3 regions of the Paenibacillus allorhizoplanae genome follow, and region 2 is predicted to be linked to each of the others. Evidence: predicted binding sites of a transcription regulator. Region 2 holds the regulator's gene; each other region holds the start of a gene.
What was found. Region 2 encodes Rex, which represses fermentation and respiration genes when NADH is low (regulators of the CRP and FNR family bind a similar motif). Its sites were predicted from a motif close to TTGTGAAATATTTCACAA; they were not measured.
Positions count from the first base shown of each region.

Region 1 (4,600 bases), on a different contig from region 2:
GACCAACGAATCCCAGAACCCGGAGACCCTTTATGACGATGCTTGCGGATGTCCCTCATATGGGCTTCATATGTGACGAGCGCCGCCATCATCAATCCGATGACGATTCCATTAAATAGAGTCCCGCTTCCCAGTAAAAAATGTCCTGCTCCAAGAAGCGTTGCCGCATTCCACAGGAGAATAACGAACAAGCCTGTTAGAACCAGATAAACCACGGCACAAGCTGTACTCACCGTGATCGCATTCCACTTTGCGGCAAGAAGCATCGTTTGACCTATATTCCAAGCGAACAAACAAATTCCAAGCCATGTCATAGTTGCACCTGCGGCAATCCAACTGACCTCCAAACGGAGGAAGCCAATCAATAGGATGGATGAGCCAATCAGAAAGCATGCATAATGAAGGTAGCCTAGCTTGTGGCTGTGCAGCTTACGTTGCAAAACCACATCCAGCAGTTGATACACGGCTCCCATGGCAATCATCGTTCCCCAATCCAGTACAATCAGATGAATTCGGAACCATCCCTCCGGGTTCCGAGGAGGCTCCCCCACCCATGACCCCAACGAAAACAGGGATAGTACATGAAAAGCTAGAAAACTGAGAATTCCGGTTGCAATAAACAGCAGTGGAAGCCTGAACATGGATACTTCCCCCTAGACGCGATTAAATAAAATGTTGTTCTCCAGATGAATGTGCTGGAACATATCCGCTTCCAATTCCTCCAACTTCAAGAAAGTAAGCTGAAAGGTCGTACAGGCATCCCCCGGCAGCTCGTAGTCTTTAGTGATTACCCTGATTTGCTTAAGAAGATCACCCGATTCCTCATGCTCATGCTCGAGCATAGCCAATATTTCCAGCAGCTGCTCTTTTTTCACTTCGGTGGGATCTTGCTCAAACGCAATTACAGCAGGAAATGCTTCTCGTTCTTCTTTCTCCATATGCTGTTCCATATCTTTTTTCAGTGCTTTAAACCATTGCTCGACTTGCAGAAGTTCAGGATGATAAGGCCCATGTACGCGTGCCACTTTCTTCACATATTTACTTATATGCGGGAGTGCTGTCTTCAAATAGCCATGATGGATACGCGTAATATAATCGATTAATTCACTTGAGCTTACTTCACTCCAATTTAAACTGTCGGATTTCGCGGTCGATGCTGCTTCGGCAAGACTTTTCAACAAATCCTCTTCCTTAATAGCTTGCTCTTGAATGACTTGAAGAAGTGATTTGTTGCCTCCGCAGCAGAAATCAATTCGGAATTTCTTAAACACCTCATCTGTATTGGGATAGCCCGTCACAATATCTCCTACCCGATCAGTTAATTGAATGTTCATTTCCATGTGAAATCCTCCTTTCCTCAATTTGAATTAACGTGAATATTGCTCCAGCATTTGATTCGCAATTGGGAAAATCATCTCCTCTTCAGAAAGCAGATGCTCTGATAAGACAGAACATGCCACACTAAGCAGAGAGATTGCCTTCTTCAGCTTTATACTGTCGGCACCTTTACATTGGTCCGCATAGTCAAGAAATGAGCGAGCAAACCGTTCCGCCTGTTTATGATCCTCTTCCAGCACCCAAGTTGAGGTCAAAAAGGTGGGCTCCATTCCCCGATACGCATACTCAGAAAGGATGGGGATAACCTCCATTTCCTCCCATTGCTCATGAGCCTCAAGCTGCTGCATGAAGTTTACCATTTGGTTTCTAATTTCATGAAGCAAACGTTTTGACTCTTCTGTGCCAAGCATGCCAACCATATGACTTGTCATTTCCTGAACATGGTCAAGCTCTTTTATTAACGCGCCATGTTCGTCCTTTAACCGCCCTAAAACCTCTTGGAGACTAGAAATCTGCGCATCCTCTAACGGCATCCCAAGATCCATAACCATATATAACTCCTCCTTTTATTGCTGCTGTAATCACATTGTAAGCCTTAATCTCAGAATTCACTGTGAGGAGTATCACAACACTTGTTTCTGTTTCGTGACTTTTAATCACTGTTGCATACTTACGCTTAATTGAACAACAATAAGACCGCAGTTCACCATGTGAACTGTGGTCTTATTGGGAAAGCCTTACTTCATACCGACAAGAACATTATGCCCTTCAAGCCATATAGGGAATGTTCTTACTTGTCCAGTATCCGGCTGCTGGACTTCTCCGGAAAGCAGACTTATTTTACAATCGCGAAGAGGGCAGTAAACATATTCCCCGCTGACTAGACCCTCGGCGAGAGGGCCTCCTTTCTTATGCCCTGTTCTATTCTCAAGTGCATACAGAACGCTTTCCGACAAACGGAACACGGCAATCTCGGTTTCTCCGATCTGAACGACCTTCCCAAGATGCAGGGGGAAATCTCCAATACTGCCTATCGAATAATAACTCACTCTATCAATAACCTTTGCTGCTTCCATGGTATTCCCTCCCTCACTTCACTTGAATATTCTCATATAATTGATGCTGAAGTTCTTCCTGCTCAACAACTTCTTTCCAGGGATCTTGCAGCCCTAGAAGCGCATGCTCAATTCGCTGCTCCAGCTCTTTTCGCCGCTCTATATTCTCAACAACCTCTTTAATAATGGACTGAAGACCTACCCGTTCGATCCAATCGGATGTTCGCTCCCCGTACTTCCCAGATTCCCGATAAAACTGAATAAATGCTGCTGCGAGCTGAATTAATTCTTTATCGGTTTTCACTTTACATAAGAGATCAGCGGCTCTTAATTTCACGCCACCGTTACCGCCAACGTAAATCTCCCAACCGCCATCATTGCCAATGATGCCGAAATCCTTAATCTCCGCCTCGGCGCAATTACGCGGGCAGCCGTTCACTGCCATTTTGAACTTGGCAGGCATCCAAAGCCGTTCGAACTTCTTCTCCAGCAGAATCCCCATGCTGATAGAATCCTGAGTACCGAAACGGCAAAATGTAGAGCCTACGCATGTTTTAACTGTGCGAATGGCTTTCGCATAGGCATAGCCTGAAGGCATACCGAGCTCTTCCCACATGTGTGGAAGATCCGCTTTTTTCACGCCTAATAAGTCAAGACGCTGTCCTCCTGTAACCTTCACCATCTTCACTTCATACTTGTCTGCGACATCGGCAATTTTCCGAAGCTGCTCGGGAGTGGTAACCCCGCCATACATACGGGGAACCACAGAGTAGGTACCGTCTTTCTGGATATTCGCATGCAGTCTCTCATTGACAAATCTGGAATCCCGCTCATCCTCATGAGCTTCTGGCCAAACCATCCCAATATAATAGTTAATGGCGGGTCTACATTTCGAGCATCCTTCCGGATTATGCCATTCTAACACGTTCATCACTTCTCGAACGTGGGATAACCGTTTATCTCTGATTGCAGCAATGACATCTTCACGGCTATGGATGGTGCAGCTACAGAGCGTTTCTTTGACCGCATGGTTTCCTTCATAACGGTCGCCTAATGTCAGAGCAAGAAGCTGCTCCACCATCGGCTTACAGCCCCCGCATGATCGGCTGGCGCCCGTACATAATTTTATTTCTTCTACCGTGCTAAGCCTCTTATCCGTAATGGCTTGAATAATCATACCTTTGGTAACCCCGTTGCAGCCACATACGATCTCATCGGTTGGCATCGCAGTGACGAAAGCCAAAGGATCCGATCCCTCTATTGAGGGCGTGCCCATCAGTTGTTCATGTATCTCCTGCGTCATCGGTTCCTGAGCCTTTATCCATTTCAACAGTTGGGCGGAGTCACTCACGTCACCGAACAACACGCCTCCGATAATGCGATTTTTTTTAAGCAGCACCTTTTTGTAAGTTTTCTTCCAATTATCTTGTAAGCAAATAACATCAACATCCGGCCCATCTTGAAACGCCCCGGCGGAAAAAACATCCACGCCGGAAATTTTGAGTTTGGTAGATACAATCGATCCTTTATAGGGTTCCGTTGGCATGTCACATAGATGCTTGGCTAGCACAGCCCCTTGCTCAAATAACGGAGCTACTAAACCATAGCTGACACCACGGTGCTGGTTGCATTCCCCTACAGCGAATACACCCTGAGCACTTGTTTGCATAAGATCGTCAACAACAATACCCCGTCTTACTTCTAAACCGCAATTTCGAGCAATTGTCGTTTCAGGAGCAATCCCCACCGCCATTACGATAAAATCCGCTTCAAGTACGGAACCATCTTCGAAGAGAAGTCCTTTGACATGTTCACCGCCAAATATTTCAATGGTCTTTTTATTTAATTGAAAATGCATGCCTTGCTCTTCCAGTTCTGTCTTCAACATGGCAGATGCTGCTGTATCGAGTTGTCTCTCCATTAAGTCTGAGAATAAATGTACAACGGAAACATCCATGCCTAATTTAAGAAGTCCCCTGGCAGCCTCGAGTCCAAGCAAACCGCCGCCAATAACAGCTGCTCTCTTAAACACGCTTGCCGCATGTACCATTCTGTTGCAATCATGAATATCACGGAAGCTGACAATCCCATCTTTATCGATGCCTGGTATAGGAAGCATGACAGGATTGGAGCCGGTCGCTATGATGAGTCTATCGTATGGCTGAGTCTGTCCATTGCTCATGTGTACTTGTTTAGAAGTAAGGTCT
Region 1 is NZ_CAKMMW010000004.1:393,191-397,790, forward strand. It holds gene L6I86_RS10340 (hypothetical protein) at 1-641, opposite strand, end outside; gene ric (iron-sulfur cluster repair di-iron protein) at 654-1,340, opposite strand; gene L6I86_RS10350 (hemerythrin domain-containing protein) at 1,368-1,889, opposite strand; gene nirD (nitrite reductase small subunit NirD) at 2,076-2,414, opposite strand; gene nirB (nitrite reductase large subunit NirB) at 2,428-4,600, opposite strand, start outside.
Region 1: the regulator Rex is predicted to act here: its motif matches at 1,950-1,967, upstream of L6I86_RS10350 (hemerythrin domain-containing protein).

Region 2 (4,600 bases):
GAAGTGGCAAGTAAGCACCTCGGGATCGAGCTGCATGCCTCTGCGTTTTACCATTCCTTATTGTGGCTGTATAAGGATAATCGAAGCGGACAGCTTCCAATGCTTCGTTTCCGATTACAGAAATCGGATGAGGCAGGGGAGCGAGCAGCCGCATGGAGTAACACGATTGATGGATTGTTTCCGAAAATCATTTCGATCAAAGAGGACTGGGAACGTTTAAGTGAAGCCCTGTACGAGTTGGTTTCCTCCAGAAGTGATCCTTCACAATCGGAAACTTCGCAATATGTGCTGCGTTTGAAGCCGGAGACTCTGCCTGCGAATTGGCGTGAGTTGTTGATTATGGAGGATAACATTTATCTGAATGCGAGTGAACTTTTGCGAACTTTGGATAAATTGTTGAGTGAGCTAAAGGAGCAGCAAGATGGACTTGGTGTTCAAGGGTTAGTGACCGATCTGAATGGAACTGTGAAAGAGCTGTATGCGCATCGTGATGCGCTTCATTTCTTTATGAAAATGGCAGATGAAGGGTACGTGTATTGGATTGAAGCTGGCACGTATGCGAAAGCCAAATCGGTTCAACTGAATTCCGTTCCAACGGATGTTAGTGGGTTGCTGCAGCAGCATTTCTTTGAAACGAAAGACAGTATTATCTTGACCTCCGCAACGCTCTCGGTGAATAAATCGTTCCAGTACTCGGCGGAGCAGCTAGGCTTAGCCATTCCAGAAGACGAAGAGTCAGGTAAGCTGAAAACAGTGCAATTACCGTCACCTTTTAACTATCGTGAGCAGGCTTTGGTCGTCATTCCACGTAATTTTCCAACGATCAAGGGAGCGGGAGATCCCGTTTTTATCGAAGCACTGATCAACTCTCTAAGTGATGTTGCACAGGTGACAAAGGGGCGAATGCTAGTTCTATGTACCTCGAACCGGATGTTGAAGCTTGTTCATGCAGGAATGAAGGAAAAGCTCAACCCACATGGCATCACTGTGCTTGGTCAGGGTGTTGACAGCGGCAATCGCAGTAAGTTGACCCGAATGTTCCAAGATAATAAAATGTGCGTGTTACTGGGCACTAGTTCGTTCTGGGAAGGTGTAGATATTCCAGGAGATGCGTTAAGTTGTCTGGCGATCATTCGTCTCCCATTCCAACCGCCTAATCACCCGCTTGTCGAAGCCAAATGTGAGAATATCAAGAAGCGCAATGAGAATCCATTTATGAAATTTTCTGTTCCTCAAGCTGTTATTCGATTTAAACAAGGCTTCGGTCGATTAGTTCGGAGGGCGTCAGACAAAGGGATCGTTATTATCTATGATACACGTGTTATTGAGACGTATTATGGCAAGCACTTCCTCTATTCGTTGCCTGGTCCGAAGATCGAGCACATGACCTGCGAACAAATGCTGCCGAGGATTGAGCAATGGATGGGAGGAGCTTAATTCGTGAAAACACAAAAAATTTCAGAAGCTGTTGTCCGCAGATTACCTATCTATTTACGCTATCTAAACGAGTTGCAAATGAACAATGTGTCCACGGTGTCTTCTCAGGATTTAGGTCAGAAATTAGATCTGAATCCTGCTCAAATTCGGAAGGACTTAGCTTATTTTGGCGAGTTTGGCAAAAAAGGGATTGGCTATGATATCAATTACTTGATAGAGAAGATTCGCCAGATTCTGAAGTTAGATCGACATATTCAAGTTGCCCTCGTTGGCGCAGGAAATTTAGGCAGAGCACTTTGCAATTATAATACGTACTTACGTAATGATATGAAAATTGTGGCTTTATTCGATGCCATGCCTTCAAAGACAGGCGAAGTGATTAATAATTTGGTTGTGCTCCCCATGGATAAAATGAAGTCAGTTATGTCTGAGCTTGGTGTGCGGATCGGTATTATTACCGTTCCCGCGGCTGAAGCACAGAATGTAGCGAATGAATTCGTTGCTTGTGGCATTGAAGCGATACTGAACTTTGCGCCAGTCATCATTAAGGTGCCGCCAGATGTACGCGTGCATTATGCGGATTTCACGACAGAGCTTCAAAGCTTAGCTTATTATCTCGATTAGCATGAAAAAGGCACGACCCGCGCAGCTTCAGCGGGTCGTGCCTTTGTTTTTTATTACTACATGATTAAACGGAATATCACAAAGTACAGGGTGTAAGCAAGAACCATGGAGATCGGAATGGTAATAACCCAAGTGACTAACATTCGACCAACCGTACCCCATTGTACTTCATGGAATCGCATGACACTGCCTGTCCCGATAATCGCAGAGGAAATAACATGTGTTGTGGATAATGGTTTACCAATGAAGGTTGAGATTTGAATGACAATCGATGATGTTAAGTCCGAGGCAAAGCCGTTGATCGGCTCAATTTTAACAATTTTACCCGAGACTGTTTTAATGATCCGCCATCCGCCAATGGATGTACCAAGGCCCATCGCGAGGGCTGCAGCAATTTTTACCCAGATCGGTACATTCAAATCATCTTGAACGCCGGCTGCAACAAGACCAAACACGATAATCCCCATCGCCTTCTGCGCATCGTTACCACCATGGGAATACGAAAGTAAACCGGCAGAGATGATTTGTAACGTACGAAAACCACGATTTAGTTTGGATCTGGATGTATTACCTGACCACAGCACGATATTTTTGATCAATACCATAATGAGATAACCTAGAACGAAAGCGATAATCGGCGATAAAATAAGAATGATAATAATTTGTGTGAAACCACTCCAGTTAACGCCATTGAAGCCTGCTCCTGCAATTACAGCACCAGCTAAGGCACCAAGTAACGTGTGGGAGGACGAAGATGGAATAGACAAGTACCAGGTAAGTAAGTTCCAGATGATTGCTGCAAGCAAGGCTGCAATCACGACTTCAACGCCATTTTCGATCTTCGCAGGATTGGCAATACTTCCGCCTACTGTTTTGGCTACCTCCGATGAAACCATAGCCCCAACAAAATTAAGTGAAGCAGCCATGAAAATCGCTACACGCGGACTTAATGCTCGCGTAGAAATGGAAGTAGCAATCGCATTAGCTGTATCGTGGAATCCGTTGATGAAGTCGAATAACAGGGCTAGTGCAACGATTATGATCAAATAAGTTAACATGAATTCCTCCTAGCGCTTTCCAATTGGAAAACTTTCTTCGTACACACAGACATCTTGTCTTAAGAGTAACGAAGTACTACGCTGTCTAGAATGTTAGCGACATCTTCGCAGGCATCGGTTGTTTCTTCCAAACGCTCGTAAATTTCTTTGAGTTTGAAATCTTCGTAGGGGTCTTTGCGTGTGATGAAAATTTGACGAATTCCTTCGCGCATCAAACGATCTCCATCATTTTCTAATTTATTTATAGCCACCGTGTGCTCCGGAATTTGCATATATTTTTTCTTAGCTAAAAGCTTGAAAGCATCTAGCATATGTTGACATGAGTCTACGATAACTCCAGAGAAATCTTTCATGTAGGAATCTGTATGAGAAACACTCAAATAGTCGAAACGAGCAATCGTAGCCTCAATACCATCGGTAACATCATCGACTTTGGAAGCTAGAACCATAATATCTTCCCGATCAATAGGAGTGATAAATACTTTGTTCAAACCTCTGAAAATGTCATGTGTGATGGAGTCTCCTGCATGCTCAAGATCATGAATTGCTTTGACATACTCAATTGGGGGTTTATCACCCATCATAGCTGTACGAAACAATTGAGCTGTTTGCAAAGCGTTCTCTGCAGCACGGATAAGAAGTTGCAAGAAATCGACTTCGTTCTTTCTGGTGAATAACGTTGTCATAGAATCCTCCTAATTTTTACTATATGTACAAGTTTTTGAACGAATTTGTGATTTAAAAATGACCAAATTGTAGAAAAAACTCACAATGTTTAAAGTATCATACTCGTTAGGGCTAAAGCAACGAAAATTCCGTGACAATTTACAATTTCTCAACAACTTAGGAATCGTACACGGCTTCCTTGATTTTACAAGCTTGAAGATGTAAAGTTTATGGAGCAGTAGCTGTTTATAGAATGAGCATAGAGAGGGTTTTTTACTATGAAAAAAACATTAATTTCAAATGGTATTTTTATTTCTAATAAGGAAGACAAAACATCCATCAAGGGCTGCATGGTTATTGAAGGCAGCCAGATTACATACATCGGGACAGAAGTGCCAGAACCATTAGACAATTATGATGAAGTGATTGACGGTACGAATAGGCTGTACATGCCAGGACTTGTGAATACACATGGACATGCTGCGATGTCACTGCTCCGCGGTTATGGTGACGACCTAGCACTGCAAGTATGGTTAGAGGAAAAAATGTGGCCGATGGAAGGGAAATTCACTTCACAGGACGTCAAATGGGGAACGCGGTTGTCGATCCTTGAAATGATCAAAGGCGGCACAACGACATTTGTCGATATGTACGACCATATGAATGAAGTTGCTTTGGCAGTAGAGGAATCAGGGATGCGCGGCGTTTTGACCCGCGGTGTGATCGGATTATGTCCGCCCGATGTGCAAACAGCAAAGCTAATTGAAGCATCTGAATTTGCAAAGAGCTGGCATGGTAAGGCGGATGGTCGAATT
Region 2 is NZ_CAKMMW010000002.1:603,813-608,412, reverse strand. It holds gene dinG (ATP-dependent DNA helicase DinG) at 1-1,437, shown strand, start outside; gene L6I86_RS05335 (redox-sensing transcriptional repressor Rex) at 1,441-2,061, shown strand; gene L6I86_RS05330 (inorganic phosphate transporter) at 2,118-3,119, opposite strand; gene L6I86_RS05325 (DUF47 domain-containing protein) at 3,179-3,805, opposite strand; gene L6I86_RS05320 (amidohydrolase) at 4,064-4,600, shown strand, end outside.

Region 3 (4,600 bases), on a different contig from region 2:
CGAGCATCCGCTCAAACAAAGCGGCTGTGTCGTAGGCATAGAAGCAAAAGTAGGTGTAGTCAAACTCAGGCATTTTGTCACATATGGTGATGATATCCTCAGCAAACTCTTCTAGATGATCCGACGCTTCTTTTATCATCGTTAGTGCATCTTCCAATGTTGCTGTTATGCGAAGGGTGGTAGGATTAAGAACTTCCACTTTTGCCATCTGTTATATCCCCCCTTAACCAAGCTTCCCAATTTTCACTTGAAATGTTTCAGGTCCTTGCTCTAAGTACTTCCAAGAGAACAATCCAGGTCGTGTTGCTTCAAATTGAAAGCGCAGCGGGCGCGGATCGTGGTCATTAATCAGCAGCATGGCTTCCCCGGATGCAAGCTGATCAAAGGATTCAAAGATGACTTTGTGCTTTAACTGCGGGGGATACTCGGGAGCTTTAATTATAGTTGCGAATTGGTTCATGATTAACCATCCTCCTTGATATTCGTTCTCAATCACACCTTTAGTATACGAGAATATGGAGCGCCAGATTGTGATAGATATCACGATTATTAATAAATACAAAATCACACTTGCCAACATTACCCTCTATTTAGCATGACGATAAACCAAAGCATATATTCCAGAGACAAATAAAGCTCCGCCAATTACATTTCCCATGTACACCGGCACCACATTTCTCAAAAAATCCATCCATGTTGCCTGATTTGAGAAAATAGCCGCAGGAATGACAAACATATTGGCAACGACGTGTTGGAACCCGATCGCCACAAAAGCCATTGTGGGAAACCATATACCTATTATTCTACCTATATCATTATCTGTACTATAGGCTAACCAAACGGCAAGCCCAACTAACCAGTTACAGCCAATACCCGATAAAAGCGCTACTGAGAAGGGTTCCGCAGTTTTAGCGTGGACAATCTTTACAAGTTTAGTTAAATAAACCCCCTGTTCTGTTAAACCAACTAGATGTCCGAAAACATAAGCGATGAATACAGCTCCTAGGAAGTTTCCAACTGTAATGACAGCCCAATTATTAACTAGCTGGTGAAATTTGATCTTTCCGGTAAAGAACGCTGTAGGAACTGCCATCATATTACCGGTAAGAAGTTCGCCGCCTGCAATTATTGTTAATATCAGACCCAACGGAAACACAGCAGCTCCGAATATGCTGCCAACGTCACTCCATGGAGCTGGAAAGACTCCGCTGACCCTGATGTACAGCAAAAAGCCCAAGGCAATATAAGCGCCACCTAAAAAACCGAGAAGGAGCTGCTTCCTAAACCTTAACTGTGCCTTTTTTACTCCTGCTTCCACTGTACGTTCCCATATCTGCTCCGGCTTCATAAATCCCATGTGACTTCCACCTCCATGGCCCTTTACTTCAGTTTAGAGCATCTTTGAGAAATTGTATGTGAATTAAATCACAAATAGAGATAATCTAAAAAAGATATGACTCCACCCCATTGAAGGAAGAGTCACATCCCATAATTTACAAATTCACTTCACGGTCATTTTACAGGAACCATCAAGGTCACCGTGGATCCTTCTCCCAGCTCTGAGTGAATCGTTAACTTGCCGCCAATACTCTTAGCTCTCTCTTCCATACTAAAAAGACCTACCCCTCTAGAACTGCTATTTCTAACAAAGCCTTTCCCTCTATCCTCTATTTGAACCTCGACAACGGAGTCACTCTCATGGACGGTAACACGAGCCTCCGATACATCTGCATACTTGGCAATATTGGTAAGAGCCTCTTGTATCACACGATATATGGTGGTTTCCTCAAGGGCACCCAGCCGTCTACGCAAACGGCTATCCAATTCCACCCTTATCCCGTAATGGTTCGCGTAGTTTTCAATATAAGTACGAACTGCTGGCACAACACCTAAATCATCCAATACTGAAGGTCGAATCTGCCAAGCCAGACTTCGAACTTCCTCAATAATGAAGGTGACATTTTCCCTCAGCAGTGTGATTTCTGAATTCTTTATGTTCTCTTCCCCGATCAGCCTATCCATGTGAATCAACAAGGAAAACAGACTTTGGCCAATACCATCATGCAGCTCACGGGAAAACTTCCTGCGTTCTTCCTCTTGGATTTGCATGACCTGTGACATCATCAGTTGGAGTTCTTCTTGAACTCGTTTTAACTCCGTCACTTCATTTCGAATGGCAAGATATTGATAGGATTGCCCCTCTTCATCCACAAATGGAACGATCGTTGTATCTACCCAATAGACGCTCCCGTCTTTGGCTTTGTTTTTAATCTCGCCGCGCCAGACTTTCCCCGAGGAAATCGTTTGCCACAAATCAGTCATGAATTCTTTCTCGTGATAGCCGGAATTGATAATCCGATGATCTCGACCAATAAGTTCAATTCTTGGATACTTAGAGATTTCACAAAATTTATCATTCACATATAAAATCTTTCCTCTGTGGTCAGTAACAGCAACAATCGAGGACTCGTCGAGAGCAAATTTAACATTGGATAATTGTTTAAGCGAATGTCTCAAATCCTGTTGAAACAAAGAGTCTGAGATATGATCACCAAGATGACTTAACAATTCGGTCACATTCTCGCCAATGACTTCCGGGTACTCTTGGTTTAAATCCTCACTCAAAGTTCAACAGTCCTTTCTTTACAGCGAATTTCACCAATTCCGGTCTCGTCTTGAGACCTAGCTTCTCCATCACGTTGCTTTTATGCGATTCCACGGTTTTGACGCTAAGGATCAATTGTTCTGCGATTTCTTTATTTGAGAATCCTTTGGCAATGAGCGCCAACACTTCCCTTTCACGCTCGGAGAGGGATTCAAATGTATCCGTATTCTCCCCATGCTTCAGCCGTTCGATATATTCATTCATCAGCCTCTTCGTCGCTGTAGGATATAGATAGGCATTACCCGCAGCAACAGATCGGATCGCAGTTAACAGTTCTTCATGAGGTGCGCTTTTTAAAATGTAGCCCGAAGCACCAACGTGAATTGCTCTGAATAAATATTCGTCATCATCATGCATCGTTAATATCAGAATGGCTAAGTCGGGCATTAAACGCCTCAGCTCCGTTGTCGCCGTAAGCCCATCCATGCCAGTAGGCATATTAAGGTCCATCAAGACCACATCTGGTTTCAGCAGTTGAGCTGCCTGAATCCCCTCTTCACCGTCCGCAGCTTCCCCAATCACTTCTATATTATGCTTACCATGAAGAAGCATCATCAAACCCGACCTAACGACGGCGTGATCATCCACCACCAGAATCTTCAGCATCCCGTTTCATCCTCCTAAAAAATCAGCTCAAGCTCCCGATTCCTATTTTTCTGCTCTAATTATAACAAAAAAAATGAATTCCAGTCAGGGAATTCATTTCGCGGTATCTTTTTTAATTTCCTCTAATAAAGAAGCTAATGTAAAGGCCCTTTCATGGGCTGCAAGCAACTCGCTGGGTTCAAATCTGGGTTGCTCTCGTTTCCCGATATAAAGTAAGCCCCATATCCGGGGACTGGCATTCGTCATTAGTGGAAATACAGCTGCACATTGTAACTGCTCCGCAAGCATGAGGGGACAAGTGAGTCTTTCTTGACTGCTTTTCGATCGCATATCTTCGAGCTTTACCCACCTGCCAAGACGCAGAACCGTGCCTGCTAAGCCCAATCCTACTTTGATCACCATTTGTTGATACCGATGATTACTGTTTCCCAATACATATCTCCAGCAGTTGCGCGCCGCATGATCTAAAATAGGCGCCACAGCAATGAAATCGCTTGACGTCAAGCTTTGCAAAAGCTCGAGTTCTACTAATAGGTTTGCATCGCCATTCGCCATTTCGGTCACCTCCGTTTCGACGAAACCGTGCAGAATCTCTTTCTCCTTACCTACCCACCATTGTAAACCTTTCTGCTCTTCTTGTAAGTCAGGGAAAACCCTGATTTCCGCATCAGGAGTTTGAGCAATCTTCCCCTCTTTTTACCTTAGTGTATCGCAAGGAAAGTAAGGGTTTAAACTGTGATTTTTCTCACAGTAAGATAGGGAGTTTTACCTCAAAAGATCAGTAGAACTCCCGATAACTAAAATCAACAGAAGCAGTTATGATAAAGATACAAAGAAACGTTGAGGAGTTGGTCCACATGGCCATGATCGATATAGTAAAAGAACAAATGAAAATTTGCGAAGCGAAAGCGAAAACTTCAAAAGGTATAATGAAATTTTTCTCGGAAGAGAATTTCGAGAGACTGCGCAGCATTATGTACATGAAGCGTGCTGAAAAAGGCGATTTCTTGTTTCGGGAAGGCGACACAGCAGACAAATTGTATTACATTATTCAAGGCGGCGTTCGCATCACCAAGTTGTCTGAAAGTGGTAAAAGCTTCATTCTCTATTTGCATCAGGCCGGAGATTTATTCGGTCAGATGGATCCCTTCCAGAACTCTTTGCAGAGCTTCAGCTCGGAAGCAACCGAAAATTGTGAAGTTGGTGTGATTCAGCGCAAAGATCTCGAGGTCCTGCTATGGCAACATGGGGATTTAGCGATTGAATTTATGAAGTGGATGGGGCTCATGCACCGTATGACAGAAACGAAATTTCGGGATCTAATGATGT
Region 3 is NZ_CAKMMW010000004.1:380,968-385,567, forward strand. It holds gene L6I86_RS10265 (hypothetical protein) at 1-208, opposite strand, end outside; gene L6I86_RS10270 (DUF2249 domain-containing protein) at 224-460, opposite strand; gene L6I86_RS10275 (formate/nitrite transporter family protein) at 587-1,357, opposite strand; gene L6I86_RS10280 (PAS domain-containing sensor histidine kinase) at 1,513-2,625, opposite strand; gene L6I86_RS10285 (response regulator) at 2,618-3,271, opposite strand; gene L6I86_RS10290 (GAF domain-containing protein) at 3,365-3,826, opposite strand; gene L6I86_RS10295 (Crp/Fnr family transcriptional regulator) at 4,159-4,600, shown strand, end outside.
Region 3: the regulator Rex is predicted to act here: its motif matches at 1,414-1,431, upstream of L6I86_RS10275 (formate/nitrite transporter family protein).